2 linked regions of the Methanococcus voltae PS genome follow. The protein of the gene in region 1 binds, or shares a complex with, the protein of each later gene. Links are inferred from orthologs where the notes say so. Each region holds a gene or a part of one and is shown on either strand. Other genes may lie near its edges.

The links. Proteins that work in one complex are often made in the same cells at the same time.
Region 2: the proteins of hdrC (region 1) and M2325_RS07895 are in contact, whole or in part, in a cryo-EM structure (PDB 7BKB), measured with the Methanospirillum hungatei proteins. The link is inferred for Methanococcus voltae PS from one-to-one orthologs. Residues at the interface, in WP_011448820.1 of Methanospirillum hungatei: Arg18, Arg19, Tyr20, His21, Leu22, Asp24, Ile40, Asn42, Met43, Cys44, Tyr45, Gln46, Arg65, Leu66, Arg69, Val72, Leu73, Leu75, Glu78, Arg100; in WP_011448822.1 of Methanospirillum hungatei: Lys396, Tyr441, Glu455, Tyr458, Tyr459, Gln462, His463, Lys467, Phe468, Ile469, Phe488, Asp491, Leu493, Leu494, Arg496, Pro497, Val498, Asp499, Val500, Glu501.

Annotation. Positions count from the first base shown.
Region 1 is NZ_JANUCQ010000001.1:617,193-625,653, forward strand. What follows is about bases 2,210-5,115. They hold hdrC (CoB--CoM heterodisulfide reductase subunit C), read right to left. Parts: upstream 4,001-5,115; coding sequence 3,419-4,000; downstream 2,210-3,418. Other genes in these bases: M2325_RS02875 (cation:proton antiporter), read left to right, coding at 2,210-2,272; hdrB (CoB--CoM heterodisulfide reductase subunit B), read right to left, coding at 2,391-3,311; M2325_RS02890 (permease), read left to right, coding at 4,251-5,115. In the rest of the region: dph5 (diphthine synthase), read right to left, coding at 1-601; more of M2325_RS02875, read left to right, coding at 1,097-2,209; more of M2325_RS02890, read left to right, coding at 5,116-5,276; M2325_RS02895 (4Fe-4S binding protein), read left to right, coding at 5,382-6,110; M2325_RS02900 (FecCD family ABC transporter permease), read left to right, coding at 6,380-7,426; M2325_RS02905 (FecCD family ABC transporter permease), read left to right, coding at 7,551-8,461.
Region 2 is NZ_JANUCQ010000005.1:66,638-73,835, reverse strand. What follows is about bases 1,142-4,110. They hold M2325_RS07895 (CoB--CoM heterodisulfide reductase iron-sulfur subunit A family protein), read right to left. Parts: upstream 3,624-4,110; coding sequence 1,659-3,623; downstream 1,142-1,658. Other genes in these bases: M2325_RS07900 (pyrimidine dimer DNA glycosylase/endonuclease V), read left to right, coding at 1,142-1,513. Outside these bases: indole-3-glycerol phosphate synthase TrpC, read right to left, coding at 1-626; M2325_RS07905 (hypothetical protein), read right to left, coding at 846-977; more of M2325_RS07900, read left to right, coding at 1,130-1,141; M2325_RS07885 (Ni/Fe hydrogenase subunit alpha), read right to left, coding at 4,407-5,834; M2325_RS07880 (NADH-quinone oxidoreductase subunit B family protein), read right to left, coding at 6,064-6,975; M2325_RS07875 (hydrogenase iron-sulfur subunit), read right to left, coding at 7,093-7,198. UniProt on the Methanocaldococcus jannaschii protein: Part of a complex that catalyzes the reversible reduction of CoM-S-S-CoB to the thiol-coenzymes H-S-CoM (coenzyme M) and H-S-CoB (coenzyme B).

The sequences.
Region 1 (8,461 bases):
CTTTCGTATCTTCACTCAATAAATTCTCTTTTCTTCTTTCTTCGATATCTAAAAGCACCTGTAAACCTTCATTAGCTGTCATAAATTTATTTTCATGTGCGTGAATATCTAAAAGACATAATGTGTGATAGCCCAACGATAAGTTATCTTTTATAACATTGTACGGCGTTTCTGGGAAATAATTAGGTTCTGGAAATACTATGGACGTAGTTTTACCAAATTTATAGATTTGTAAACCTGTGATACCAATAGCAGAATATATTGACGGAGCATTGATAATAACAACTTCAATACCTTTCTTTTTGGCTTCTACTGCAATATCTACGTGTGTAGTAGCAACCATTGGGTCGCCCGCAGTTAAAAACATAATATCCTTGTCTTTTGACTCATTTATTAATTTTTCAGTCTCGTATTCTACTTTTTCACGGTCTAATACGTGTATCTTTTTTCCAAGCGTTTCTTCGATTGTTTCTAAAGTTGTACCTGTTAAAATAGCCGTATAAAACTCAGCATAAATTTTATCGGCTTTTTTAGCATGTTCAAGTGTTTTTAAGGTCAAATCTTTTTCGTCGTAGAGCCCTAATCCTGCCATAATTAACATATTATCACCATTTTATTAATATTATAATTTATAATATTGGTAATTTAATAATTTAATATCCTTATTTAATTTATTAATTCCATCTATATATCTTAATATTTTATTAAAAAAATCGATGTAAAATTGATTATTTTATCCTATTTAATCGTTTATTGATTATTAAAGTATTTATATTATAGTATTCATACGTAAAACTTATTGAAAATTAAAATAATTTTTATTATATAATATTGGATAGTATTTGATAAAGTATGACTAATAAATATACGATTGTATCATAAATATAATTAGTACTCTTAAAAATATAATTATAAAATGTACATAGTATCTAAGTTATCTAATCTAAATTGTTAATTTTCTTTTATCTTAAAATTTATTGATTTATATAATTTACGGCAAAAAATATAATTCAATTAATTCAATTAATTCAATTAATTCAAAGTAATTCAAAGTAATTCAAAGTAATTTAAATTTAAACTTTTCACGGTGTATATTATGGACAATTATATAATGTTATTTATTGTTATGCTCTTAATTTTCATATTCCCTCAGATTTTAAAGCGATTTAATATTCCAGGTATTACGGCAATGATGTTGGCAGGTATATTCATAGGGCCTTACGGTTTAAACTTAATACCTATGAGTGACGCGCTTATGCAATTTGGTGCATTTGGCATGTTATTTTTAATGTTTTTAGCAGGCTTAGAGGTGGATAACGATACTTTAAAAGCAGAATTTAAGAACTCCACATTTTTAAGTATATTTTCAATGGTAATTCCTGCAATTGGCGGTTATTTTGTAGCCCAACTCTTTGGGTTAGATTTCATTGGCTCTCTTATCTATGCAGTCATATTTTCCTCACACTCCGTAGGAATTGTTTATGGGCTTATGGATGAGTTAAACATGATTAAATCAAAACTCGGTACGACTTTATTAAGTGCAACGGTTATTGTAGACCTTTTAAGCCTTATAATAGTTTCCATAATTGTTAAGGTAAACGAAACAGCAGGGGGCTTAAATTCAGAAATATTCCAGTTTATGGGCTTGGTTTTACTTTATATTGTAGGACTTTTACTCATAATCCCATTGATGTCCAAGTACATTTTCAAAAAATTAGAGGAATTACACGTTCCTAAAATACACTTTATACTCTTATTGATACTTATTTCAATCATAACTGGAGAATATATCGGAATACATCCAATTATCGGGGCATTTATCACAGGGATAGCCGTTTCAGAAGAACTTACCAAAGAAGAACACGACACTTTATTAAATGAAAATTTAAATGCCATAGGTTATGGGTTATTTATTCCATTATTCTTCTTAACGGTGGGTATGAACACCAATATAAGTGTTTTAACGGATTTAAGTAATATATCCTTAATAGCAGTAGCTGTTTCCGTTTTAGCAATATTAAAAACGTTTTCCGGTTATATATCTTTAAGGATGTTAAAATACAACACTAAAAAAAGCTTTTGTGGAGGGGTTTTTACAGTACCTTCTCTTTCAACCGCACTAGTTGCAGCAACACTCGGTTTAGAAATGGGTATTCTCCCATATCCTTATTTCGTTGCAATTGTAATATTATCTCTCATAACCTCTACAATACCACCAATATTCTTAAAGAGCTATGTATTGAAAAATAAAAAAGAATTTGTCGAAGAATAAAATAATAAAATAAAATAATAAATGAAAAAATTATAAACAAACAAATATTAAAAAATAACAATAAAATAACAATAAAATAACAATAATAAATAAAAAAGAAAGAAGAAATAATAATCAATTATTCTTCAATATATCCTAATTTTTTTAACAATGGGTCCGCAGATTTAAAGTGTAAATCAAGAGCCACATCTTTTGGTGACATATTCATAGCCAATCCTAAAAGCTGGGAATAGTGTATAACTGGCAAATTATATTGTCTTTTAAATGTTTCCTCGATTTCAATTTGTCCCCTGTCAAATTGTAAGTGGCAGAATGGACATACTTCAGTTACACAATCTGCTCCTGCAGCAATCATATTTTTAATTTTAGTTTCAGACATTTGGAGAGCAACTTCTGGGTTTCTAGCCCTTACGCCACCACCCGCACCGCAACACATATTTTTATCACGGTATGAGATTGATGTAGCACCTATGGCTTCAACAAGACCGTCAAGTGATTTGGGAACCTCTGAACTTTCAATATGTTTTACATCAGTAGGTTTTAGGTAGTGGCAACCGTAGTGAACAGCTACATTTGCATCTAATGGATTTTCTACTCTATCGGCGATGTATTCAGTACCCAAATCAAAGTAAAGTACCTCGGTCAAGTGTCTAACGTTTGTAGTACCTTTATATTCTAAACCGTGCTTTCCTAATACTTCGTTTACTTTTTCTCTTGCGGTTTCATTGTCTTTTAAAATATGGTCAGCTTCAAATAGCGAGCCATAGCACCCATTGCAGATGGTTAGGATGTCTAAATCTTCCTGTTCAGCAAGTACAATGTTTCTTGCTGCAATTGTTAACCACGTCATCAAGTCAAATGAACCAAATACCCCCGGAGCCGGACAACAAGATGCTTGTTCAAATGGTTTTAACTTTAAATCTAATTTTTCAAGAGCTTTGTATGTTGCACTTTCGATACCAGGATATCGATTAGGTGCAATACAACCAAGGAAAAATACATATTCGTCTTTCATATCCTTATTTCTGGCATTCTCCATTAAAATCCCCTCAACTATATAAATACTTAATTTGATTAATACACTATAAATTATAACTTATTTTTCGTATATTTTAGGATATAATTTATTATCTCATAAATTAGTAATTATTCACTAGCATATTTTAAATCTAATTCTGTTAATTCCCCTGTTTCTTCGCAGATACCTACTTTTTTACAGAAATTCAAATCGCTCATAATATCTTTAATCATTTGTAAAGCTTCCGGATATTTATGGGTTGTCGGTGGAACTTCTGTCAAACCCAAGTCAAGTCTTGCTTTTTTCATTTCAGCATTTACTGGCACAGCGTGACCTGTTTTGAAAACGTAAAGTGACGTTTTCCTATGTGGTTCAGCAATATATCCTTTTTCTGACGCTAAGTTTCTAATTACTTTGATTAAATCTGTTATTTTAACTTCCCTAGGACATTTCTCGTAACATTCGTAACAAGTCGTACACATCCATAAGTCGTCACTAGATAGCAAATCTTCGTCGCCTAATAAAGCTTGCCTAATTATTTTTCTTGTCCTAAATCCTGTTATCCTACCACTTGGGCAAGCTCCCGTACATGTACCGCATTGGTAACATCTTTTAAATGAATTACTTTTATCTTCTCCCAAAAAATCAATTCCTGCATTCACAATTGCTTCTGAAAACTCTTTATTGTATTCATTGGATTTTAAAACCATTATTTCACCCCTAATTATATATTTTTTTTAAGCCTTATTTATATACTGTTACTATGTTTGGATGTAATACAATTGTATAATATTACGAAAACTCCTCGGAATAAGGATTAATTATACAAATGTATTTATGTAATTGCGTATAGGTATAAATAATGTTAAATTGGATATTAATAAATTTAATAGCTTAATAAAAATAAATGTAAAAAAAGTAACGTAAAATCATTAAAAAATTAAAAACAATCGGGATAATATGGATAGCATAACATTTTTAGAATCTGCACTAAATTTTATAATAAATAATATAATAAATAATATAATAAATAATATAATAAATAATATAATAAATAATATAATAACAATTAATATAAACTCCAATTTGGAATCATATTTAAATATGAACCTTATTTCATTAAATTTTGATAATATAACCTATATAATCTTAAAATCTTTTGAAAAATCATTTAATTTCCTAAAAGATTCTATTTTATATATTTTAGTCGGATTTATAATTTCTGCATACTTAAAGGTAAAATTAAAAGGAGATTTAAGGAAAAAAATTGTCCATAATTTGAATTATTCAAGTTTTTCACTTTTGAAATCTTCATTAATGGGTGCAATTTTACCACTATGCTCTGCAAGTGGCGTGCCTGTAGCCAATGCAATGAATAGCAAAGGCGTAAATATGGGTACAAGCATGGCATTTATCATATCTGCAGCATCCATAACTCCCATTGGTTTTTTTATGACTCTTTCCATAATTGGATATAAATTAGCTATCTATCAAGTGATTTTATCCATAATATTATCCATATGCGTTGGTATTGTATTTTTAAAGGATAAATATACTCCTTATTTTAAAGAAGGGAAGCAAAAAGAACACAATTTTACGTCAATATTGTTAAGTCAGTTAAAATTTATAATGCCCTCCATATTAATTGGATATATGCTATCGGGACTTTTTGCCACGTTAATTCCAACTGAAGTTATTGTTATGCTATTGTCTAACAATTTAATTACGTATTTCGTAATTTCAGCAATCCGATTGGTTATATTTTTATGTCCTTACGCACTAATACCATTAATAAATAATTTCGCAATTGAGGGGATTCCAAAAGGTATAATCTTATCTTTCTTAATATCGGCACCTGCTACAGGTTTACCCATGATTTTAGCTTTAAATAAATGTTATGGATTAAAAAAGACTCTGAAATATCTTATTTCCATAATAGTAATTAGTGCAATATTGGGACTTTTATCTGATACATTTATTTTTTAATTTTAATTTACGAATTATTAAATAATTTTAATAAGAGTCTAACATTTTTATATATTTAATATTATATCTTAAAATAGGTTTAAAATTTGAAGGGAAGGCGGTAATTTGAAAAATTTGGCTGAGAGTAACGAAGATGTTAAAATAAATAAAGATAGTTCGCATAAGGGTAAAAAGAGTACTTTAAAAAAGATTAGGGACTTTACGGTTAATAATGGCAGATATTTATTCTTTTTAGCAGGTATATCATCTGTTATTTTTGCAATATTCCGATGTATATATGTAGTACCATTTATCGCTTGCGATTATTGTAACCATTATGAATGTCCCCTAAAATATACGCGTACCCCGTTATTAGTGGGTGTTTTAGGATATATGGCAGTTTTTAAGGCAGATTTTTGTACAAAAATATGTCCTTTCGGAACATTAAACCATATTTTATTTAAAATACGAATGAAAATCTCGAAAAAAACATATAATTTATCCAAACATAAAACCTTAAAAAATATTATAATGGTTTTAAAATATTCTATATTCTTATTTGCAATCATAGCAGCGTCTTTAAGTATGCGTTCTTATTTATTGAACCCTTACGGAAAAAACAGGGCTATTGCAGGTACTTATATTTACGACATCGCTGTAACTGCAATATTGCAAAATGCTAGAATAGCTTTAGTAATTTTGGGATTGCTAGGCGTCATATTTATAGCTCGTTTCTGGCGTAGGTACTTATGTCCTTATGGAACAGGTATTGAAACCGTAAAAAAAGGTTATAAACTATGTAAGTCATGCAAAAGCTGTAAAGTTAAAAATACTAATAAAAAATCTAATAAATAAATATATAAATATATAAAAAATAAACATAATAAATTTAATTCTCCTTTTTTATAATTTTTAACCCTTTTAGTCTTTTTAATCCCCTTATTTAACAGATATTTCGCATATATTTCACGTGCTATTCGTAACATTTATATAACTAATCTATATAATTAAAGTTATCTTAATTTTATTAAAATTTACTTTAATATAACTAAAGTAAAAAATAATAAAATAAATAATAAAATAATTAAAAAACTAATCAGAAATACGGGTAAAATTGGTGAATTATGGATAAAAAATATATATTTTTGATGTTGGCATTCTTAGGACTATTATTTGTACTATCTATCTTTAGTTTAACCGTAGGAACTTCAAATATACCATTTTACCAAATTTTACAATATCTACTAACCGGAACCACAGGTACTGAACTTACAGACACCATACTTTTTAAAATCCGTATATTACGAACGTTAGGCGCCATTGTAGCAGGTTTTGGAATATCTACAGCAGGTATCTTAATGCAAAGCTATTTTAGAAATCCTTTGGCAGACCCTTATTTAATGGGCGTTTCAAACGGTGCTACATTGGGGGTAGTGCTTTATGGCTTTACATCGGTTTTACTATGGTCAAATTTACCTAAATCCTCTATGGGTATGATATTATCCGCTTATGTAGGTTCAATAATTGTTATGTCGGTTATATCCACCATAGCAAAATTTTCTCGTCAAACTTCCACGTTGCTGATTTCTGGAATAATGATTGGTGCAATTACTTCCGGAATAACCACCATGCTCATTTATACTGGTGATATGTTAGGTGACGATAATTCCAAGCTCAGTCACTTTTTCAGTTGGGGAATGGGGTCAGTATCTAATTTAACAGTTGATTATCTGATTATAATGGCGGTAATTGTTATCCCATTAATCTTTTTAATATTGATATTGCTTTCAAAAAAACTTGACGCAAATATTTTAGGGGATAATTACGCTAAAAGTGTCGGTTTGAATGTAAAATCTTTCAAAAGGGTGTTAATCTCATTATCCTGTATGCTTACGGCTACAATTGTCGCATTTACTGGCCCAATAGCTTTTATTGGAATGTTTACGCCCATTATATCTAAAATAATTTGTGGAACATCAAAACATTCTAAAATAATACCAATGTCTGCAAGTTTGGGTGCAATATTCCTGTTAATTGCCGATATAATTGCTAGACCAAGTGTAATTATCCCACACGGTACGAGTACACTTCCGTTACTCTGTCCGCTTTCAATTATGGGGGCGCCAATAGCTATATACGTGTATACTAAATCTAAACAGTTTAGAATGTAGTGTAATAAATTAAAAAGTAATAATCTAATAAAAAATAAAATTAATAAAAAATAATAAGAAAGTAAGGATAAAATAAGAATAAAATAAGAATAAAAGACCAATACCTAATTTTTAGGTGAAAATGATGGATAAAATCCAAAATAATAAAAAAATGGGAATTTTAAATTCTTTAAAAAACATGCAAAATAATAAATTTTACAAATTATCGATTATTATAATTTTACTACTATCCTCAATAGTATTTTTAATATTGGGGCTGTATTATGGGGGTAATGCCAAAACTATATCCTTAGATGACGTTACAAACTTTGTAATTCACCAATCAACCGGAGATATGTTTAAAGATACTCTTCTAAAAGAAGTCCGATTTCCCCAGATATTAGGAGCTATAGCGATAGGGATAACTCTTGCAGGTAGTGGTTTAATGTTACAGATATTATTTAGAAATTTGTTAGCTTCCCCGTATACCACGGGTATATCTAGCGGAGTTTTACTAATGGTTTCTTTTGTAATATTCGCAACTTCGCTTTCAAACTTATTCAAGGTTTTTGGAACTGCAGATATATTAATAGCCGGTTGGATGGGTGGTATGTTATCTACAATTATACTTATAAGTATTGCTTTTAAAGTAAAGGAATCAAACAGTGTAATTATAATTGCATTACTCGCAAGTTACTTATTTAGTGGTATACGGTCCTATTTAATCCACAGTTCGGATAATTTATTGATAGATGAATATTTTGGCTTTGTAGTAGGCAATTTGTCAAAATTAACATTTGACGCGGTTTATCCCATGGCTTTTGCTACGGTAGTGTTTATTATTATGTCATTATTTTTAATAAAGCCTTTAAATGCCTTGGTTTTTGGTGAAAACTATGCAAAGAGTTTTGGGTTAAGCATAAAAAAAATTAGAATAGCAATATTACTATTGACTTCATTCGTAGTTGGTTTAATTATACCCTACGTAGGTTTGATGGCATTTGTTGGGATATCTGCCCCTTATCTGGCGAGACCGTTACTTAAAACGTCTGATAA
Region 2 (7,198 bases), on another replicon or contig:
GTATACATTAAGGCAATGTTTAAATCGTTTAAATTAGAAATTCCGCTTTCACTAACTAGTATTCTATCCTTAGGTATTAAATTAGCTAATTTTTCAGTTAATGATACCGTTCCGTCGTCAAGTTCTAATTTACATATATCCCTGTTGTTTATACCAATCATGGAAGTTTTTGTATTTTTCGCAATTTCTATTTCTTGCTCATTGTGTACCTCGACGAGAGTATCTAAACCGCAACTATTTGCATAATCCACAAATTCGGCTGTTTCTTCGCCCAATATTCTTGGAATTAATAGAACCGTGCTGGCTTCTGCTTCTGCGGTTTTTTCAATTTCAGCTTTTTTAGTGATAAAATCCTTTCTAAGTACTGGAAGTTCTGTATTTTTACAAATTTCCTTAAATACGTCAAAATCTCCGTTGAAGTATTGTTTATCGGTGATATACGAAATTCCAACGACTCCCGCTTCTTCGTATATCTTTAATATGTCTAATTCATTTCTTTGTTTTAGTAAATCACCATATTTTGGAGAATGAACTTTAATTTCAGCGATTACTGCATTTTTATTCGTTTTATTCGTTTTATTGCAATTTTTTATGGCATTCGCCTGTCTTTTAAAATTTATCATAATAATCAGCCTTAATTTTTGGTTAAATTTATAAATCTAAATATATTAATTGTATCAAATATTTGCATAAAATAGTAATTAAATATATATAAATTTAAATGGTCAAATATATGGATATAACCATTACAAAATTTATAAATTTTTAGATAACTACTGCAAAATACAATTAACTTACAATTACCGTTATCGAACTATAGCGTTCGCTAACAAATTACACAGCGATTAGTGCCACCACTGGAATAAAACAACAATTTCTGAATTTAAACTATTTATATTATTTATATTATCATTCAGGTCATTTGCATTCATATTTCGGAAATTATCCATACCCGAGATTTTCGTTATAGGGTTCATTTTAAACACCATTGATTTTTATCATATTTTTATTAATATTTAACTATAGAAATCTTATAATATATATACATTATTGTAGATATATTAATACAAGACTAAATATTAATAGCTACTGTATAATTACGATTTTAACGATATTACAAGGTGTAATTATGGTCAATCAATTTCCTCACTATCCCGCGGTAGCTTTGTGTCAAAAACATCTTGGAAGTGCTCATGTGGAGAGCCATATGCTTTTAGGCTCTTTAAAACGTAAAAGGCAGATAACAAAGCACGTAGAGTATGACCAGGTTGAAGTTGACACCATAAAGGAACGGCATGACGAAATAGCAAAAGAAATGATTAGTAGGGGTTACAACCATAAGTCAGATTTAGAAGATGTATCGCCTCATATAAAACACTTGCCAAAAGATATTTTGCAGAAAAAAGCAAACCGTGGAAACGTTATACACTATTTGCTCTATGTAAAACACTGTCCCGAGTGTAGGAAAAGATTTGCTATTTACCTTAGACGATTAATCGAATTAGGTTACTAATTAAATAAAAATACTAATAAAAATAATAAAAATAATAAAAATAAAAATAAAAATAATTATTTTTTGAAATTTTACAAATTAATAGGAAGGAGTATTAATTTTAATATTAATAAATTAATAAATTAAATAATAAATTAATTAATAATTAGAATGAATCTTTAAAAGCTCCTTCAATTTGACTGTAAATTTGCCCTGTTTTAAAGTGAGATTGCTCAAGAGCTCCACTCGGACAACCTGCCGCACAAGTACCGCAACCTTTACAAAGTGCAGAAATTACTTCTACAGCCATTTTACCGTCTTTTTCAACAAATCTTGGTGCACCGTAAGGGCATTGTTGTACACAAATACCACAAGCTCCACAAACTTCACTATCGATGGTTACAACGATAGGTTCGATTTGAACTTCTCCCTGAGCTAGTGGGATTGAAGCTCTCGAAGCAGCCGCTGAACCTTGTGCAACTGACGCGGGAATATCTTTAGGACCTTGACAAGCACCCGCTAGGTAAACACCGTCTGTTGCAGTATCTACAGGTCTTAATTTAGGGTGTGCTTCCAAGAAGAATCTGTCCGCACTTCTTGAAATGCCAAGTAATTTTTGGATGTCATCCGCACTTTCTGAAGGCACCATACCAACTGAGAGGACTACTAAATCGTACTCTTTTTCTGATATTTCACCTAAAAGTGTATCTTCAGCCCTAATCATTGGATTATCGCTACCAACTTCTTGGAATACTTGAGCAGGTCTTCCCCTAATAAATTGAATACCATATTGTTTTGCACTTCTTTCGTAGAATTCTTCGTATGCTTTACCGAATGCCCTTATATCCATGTAGTAGATATCGATATCGGTTTCAGGTGATTTTTCTTTGATTAATTGTGAGTTTTTCATTGCATACATACAACAAACGTTTGAACAGTATCTGTGACCTGTTTTAGCATCCCTTGAACCAACACATTGAATAAATGCGATTCTTTTTGGTTTTTGACCATCGCTAGGTCTAATTACCTTACCCATTGTAGGGCCGGACGCATTAATCATTCTTTCCAATTCCATCGCTGTCACAACGTTAGGGTAAACACCGTAACCGTATTCTTCTTTTTCAGTTGGGTCGTATGGGTCGTAACCTGTAGCATTAATAATTGAGCCTACTTCAGCTTCAATGATTTCTGGTTTTTGATTATAATCAATTGCTTGAGGGCCACAAACTCTTGAACAAAGACCACAATCTATACAGTGTTCCATATCAATGGTATATTTTGCAGGCACCGCTTGTGGGAATGGTTGGTAAATTGCCTTTCTCATTCCAAGCCCCATATCAAATTCGTTTGGAACGCTAATAGGACATACTTCGGCACAAGAACCGCAACCAGTACATTTTTCTTCGCTTAAGTATCTTGGCTTTTTCTCAATTTTCACTGTGAAGTTACCGATATAACCTTTTACTTCTTTTACTTCAGAGTACGAGTACAATTTGATGTTAGGGTGTTTTGCAACATCCACCATCTTAGGAGCAAGGATACAAATTGAACAATCGTTTGTAGGGAATGTTTTATCGAGTTGCGCCATTCTACCCCCAACTGATGGGGTTTTTTCTACAACAATTGTTTCAAAACCTGCGTCACCTAAATCAAGAGCTGCCTGGATACCTGCAACTCCTGCACCGATAACTAGTGCTCTTTTAGTCACTGGTACATTAAGATAGTCCAATGGCTCTAAGCCTCTTGATTTCGCTACTGCCATTCTTACAAGGTCGTTCGCTTTTTCGGTAGCTTTTTCTTTATCTTTCATATGAACCCATGAACAGTGTTCTCTAATGTTAGCGAACTCAAATAAAAATGGGTTTAAACCAGCTTCTGCAACACATCTTCTAAAGGTAGGTTCGTGAAGTCTTGGTGAGCAAGCTGCTACAATAACTCTATTTAACCCTAATTCTTTGATATCTTTTTTAATCATTTCTTGTCCAGGGTCTGCACACATATACTTGTAGTCTCTTGCAATTACTACGTTTTCGAGTCCTTCGGCAGTTTTAGCTACGTTTTCGCAGTCTACAACTCCGCCTATGTTAACACCGCAATGGCAAACATAAACTCCAATTCTTGGTTCTTCCATAATATCACCGATATTTTGGCTATATAATTAATTTTAATGGTTATTTTTACTTATTTTTACTTATTTTATAATTATTTTATAATTATTTTATACTTATTTTTAATTTAAAGATAGGAATGGTAATATCTTAAGTTAATTTGGTATTTTTTAATATAATATCTTAATTTTACATATTAAATATACTAATAAATATATTAATTTTCCTAATACCTACATTTATCAAAAAAATTATTTTAATGATAAAGCGTTCTTTTTGGTTTTGTCACAAGCGTCTATACATTTAAGACACATTACACAAAATCCTTTGAGTTTATACTCTTCATTTAATTTTAATACGTTTTGTGGACAGATTTCAACACAAGCACCGCAACTATCACAGAGACTCGGTGTAAATTCAATCCTATCGTATTCTTTTTCATTGTGTACAATTTTTCCCATTTGCAAAGCTTCTGTTGGGCATGCAGATACGCAAGTTCCACATAAATCGCACATTTTAAATTCGTTTGCTCTTTCAGTTTTAGCTCTAGAAGGTAATTCAAGACCTTTTGGGTTTACAACCATTATAGCATCATTTGGGCATTTTATCGCACAAGGACCACAATATTCACATTTCTCTCTGTCCCAACTGATACCATTTGTTCCGCCACATGAATTAGCTGAATTACAGCAATTACACATATTTTCTGAATTTAAATTATTCATAAACATCCCCTATTATGTAAATGTATTATTCAATTCTTATTATACGGTTCTTATTATAATTTTATCCAAATCAAGGATTAATTACAATGTTTTAATTAATTTTCCGCCCTGGCAAACGTCCATGGATAACATTTTAGGTTCTTCACCGATGGTATGTGTTGCACAGGATAAACAAGGGTCGTAAGCTCTAATAACCATTTCCATGTGGTTTAAAATGTGAGGTTTTGCATCTTCCGGTGTTTTAATGTATTTTTCAGCAACTTTTTGAACTCCAATGTCCATAGCAGGGTTATTTTGAACGGTAGCTACAACTAAATTAGTGTCGTTAATAATTCCTCTATCGTCGGTTTTAAAGTGGTGTATTAATGTACCTCTAGGAGCTTCAACACAGCCAACACCTTCACCAGTAATATTTTTAGGGTCAACTTCAGCTCTAACGTCTGTATCAACGATTTTATCGTCTTCTAAGAATTTTCTTATTAATTCTGAGCTTGACAATAATTCGATTAATCTCGCGTAGTGGAATAACATAGGTTGATGTGCAGGTTTTCCATAGGTTTTAACAAATTCTTCATAGTATTTTTGAGCGATTGGCGTAGGCATTTTGTCGCATACATTCAATCTTGAAAGTGTGTTAACTCTATAAGCGCCTTTTCCTTCCCCTTCTCCTTTTTCAGTTAAGTAAGGGAATTTTAAGTATGAATAAGGTCTTACTCCTTCAGTAATATAGTTTGCATACTCTGCAGGGTCGAATTCGTATTCAATTTTACCTTCTGAGTTTACAACTCTAATATTTCCTTCGTAAATATCCTGAGCGCCATTATTTACTAAACCCATGTGGTATGATTCAAAATAGCCAAGATTCATTAAATCTTTTTCTTTTAAGTTTTCAACCATTTCTTTTCCGACATTCAATGTTCTTTCAGCTGTTTCAACAAGATTATCAGATAATGTTAAAAGTTCGTCTCTTTCTTCTTCAGTTAAAGGTTTTGACTGTCCGCCTACTATCGCGGTTACAGGGTGGATTGCCCTACCGCCCACTTTTTGGACAATAGTTTGACCTACTTTTCTCATTGCGATTGAATCCTTTATCATATCCATATTTTCCCCAGCAACGCCTAAAAGGTTTCTTTTTAAAGCGTCATCTGTAGTTGGGAACATTAAATCTGGAGAAGCAAGCATACCAAAGTGTAAAGCGTGGCTGTGCACGTTTGAAGCTTGTTGCATTAAATTTCTGAGCATATTTGCTGTTTCAGGTATTTTTACACCGAATACATTGTCAACCGCTTTAGCACTTGCTAAATGGTGTGAAACTTGACAAATTCCGCAAATTCTTGGGGTAAATATTGGTGCATCTTCGATATATCGTCCTTCTAGGAATTTTTCAAATCCTCTAACTTCCACAACGTGAAAATTGACTTTATCGAGCTTTCCGCTGTCATCAAATGATAACGTAACCTTACCGTGTCCTTCAACCCGAGTAACAGGTTCTATTGACAATTTAGTCATTATATCACCATATACGATAATCCATAATTTTTAATTTTAAACTATTGGTTTTATTCTAATTTATTCTAATTTATTCTAATTTATTTTAATTTTAAAGTACATTAACATTATTTTATAGTCATTCTATAGTCAAATAATATAATTGTCTAATATATTCAATTTATTTTAATTAAATTTTCCATATTATCATTTAAATTTTGTTTATACGCCTTAATATTATGTTTTTAAATTATTTTTTATTTCTATCGTTTTTTACAGGAATTAACGCACTAGGAAGTGTAAATTTGTAGAAACTACCTACTTTATCAATTATTTTGTTCGGAAGCTCTTTAGGGTTCATTTCCTTATCATCGTCAACTTTATAGTCAGAAGCTAATGCAGATATCATTTTAGCACCTTGGTCTACAACTTTATCGGTTGGACCGTAGCAACCCGTACATGGAACGCCCGCACTAGGGCACAAAGCACCGCAAGAAGCTCTTGTAGCAACACCCATGCAAACGTAACCTTGTTCAAGTAAACATTTTTTAGGGTCGATTTCGCCTTCATAATTTCTCTTAAGCTCGCCTACAACAACCCCTTCGCTACTTTTTTCTCTAGGGCACACTTCGCACATGTTTTTATTTGATAATTCAGGTTCTTTGCCTTCTAAAAGTGCAGTTAATACACTAGCGATTAACTCTGGTTTAGGAGGGCATCCTGGAAGTATGTAATCCACATCGATAACTTGTGAGAGGGGTGTTACTCTCGAAGTTAATGCAGGTACTTCTTCGCTTGGAATGATACCTTCGTCATTTTTCGTAGTTATTGTTGTTTTGTACGCTTTTTCTAATAACTCTTCGTTTGAATAGAGGTTACCCATACCTGGGATACCGCCGTAAACTGCGCAAGTACCAAAAGCAATTACAACTTTCGCTTTTTTTCTCATTTCTTTTGCAATATGAAGGTTTTCTTCGTTTCTAACTCCACCTTCGATTAATGCAACATCTATGTCGTCAGGTATTTCTTTAACATCCATTAAAACAGGGCTATGAATCAGTTCGACTTGCTCTAAAATGCCTAATAAGTCTTCATGTAAATCTAAAAGACTAATGTGGCAACCAGAACAACATCCAAGCCATGTAGTAGCTATTTTAACCATGAAACCACCGTATGTATTAGTTCAGTATTATTTCCGTATTAATTCATTATTAATTCATTATTAATTCATTATTGTATTTATTTTAAATCAAATCGGTTTTTTAGTAATATTTCATTGTTATTCGTCTATTTTACCCGTATTTTCTTTTAAAGTACAAGGACCCATAGCTTTTATTTTATCGTAAATATCATTCATTGCAATTTGGAATTTTTCACCTTCTGAA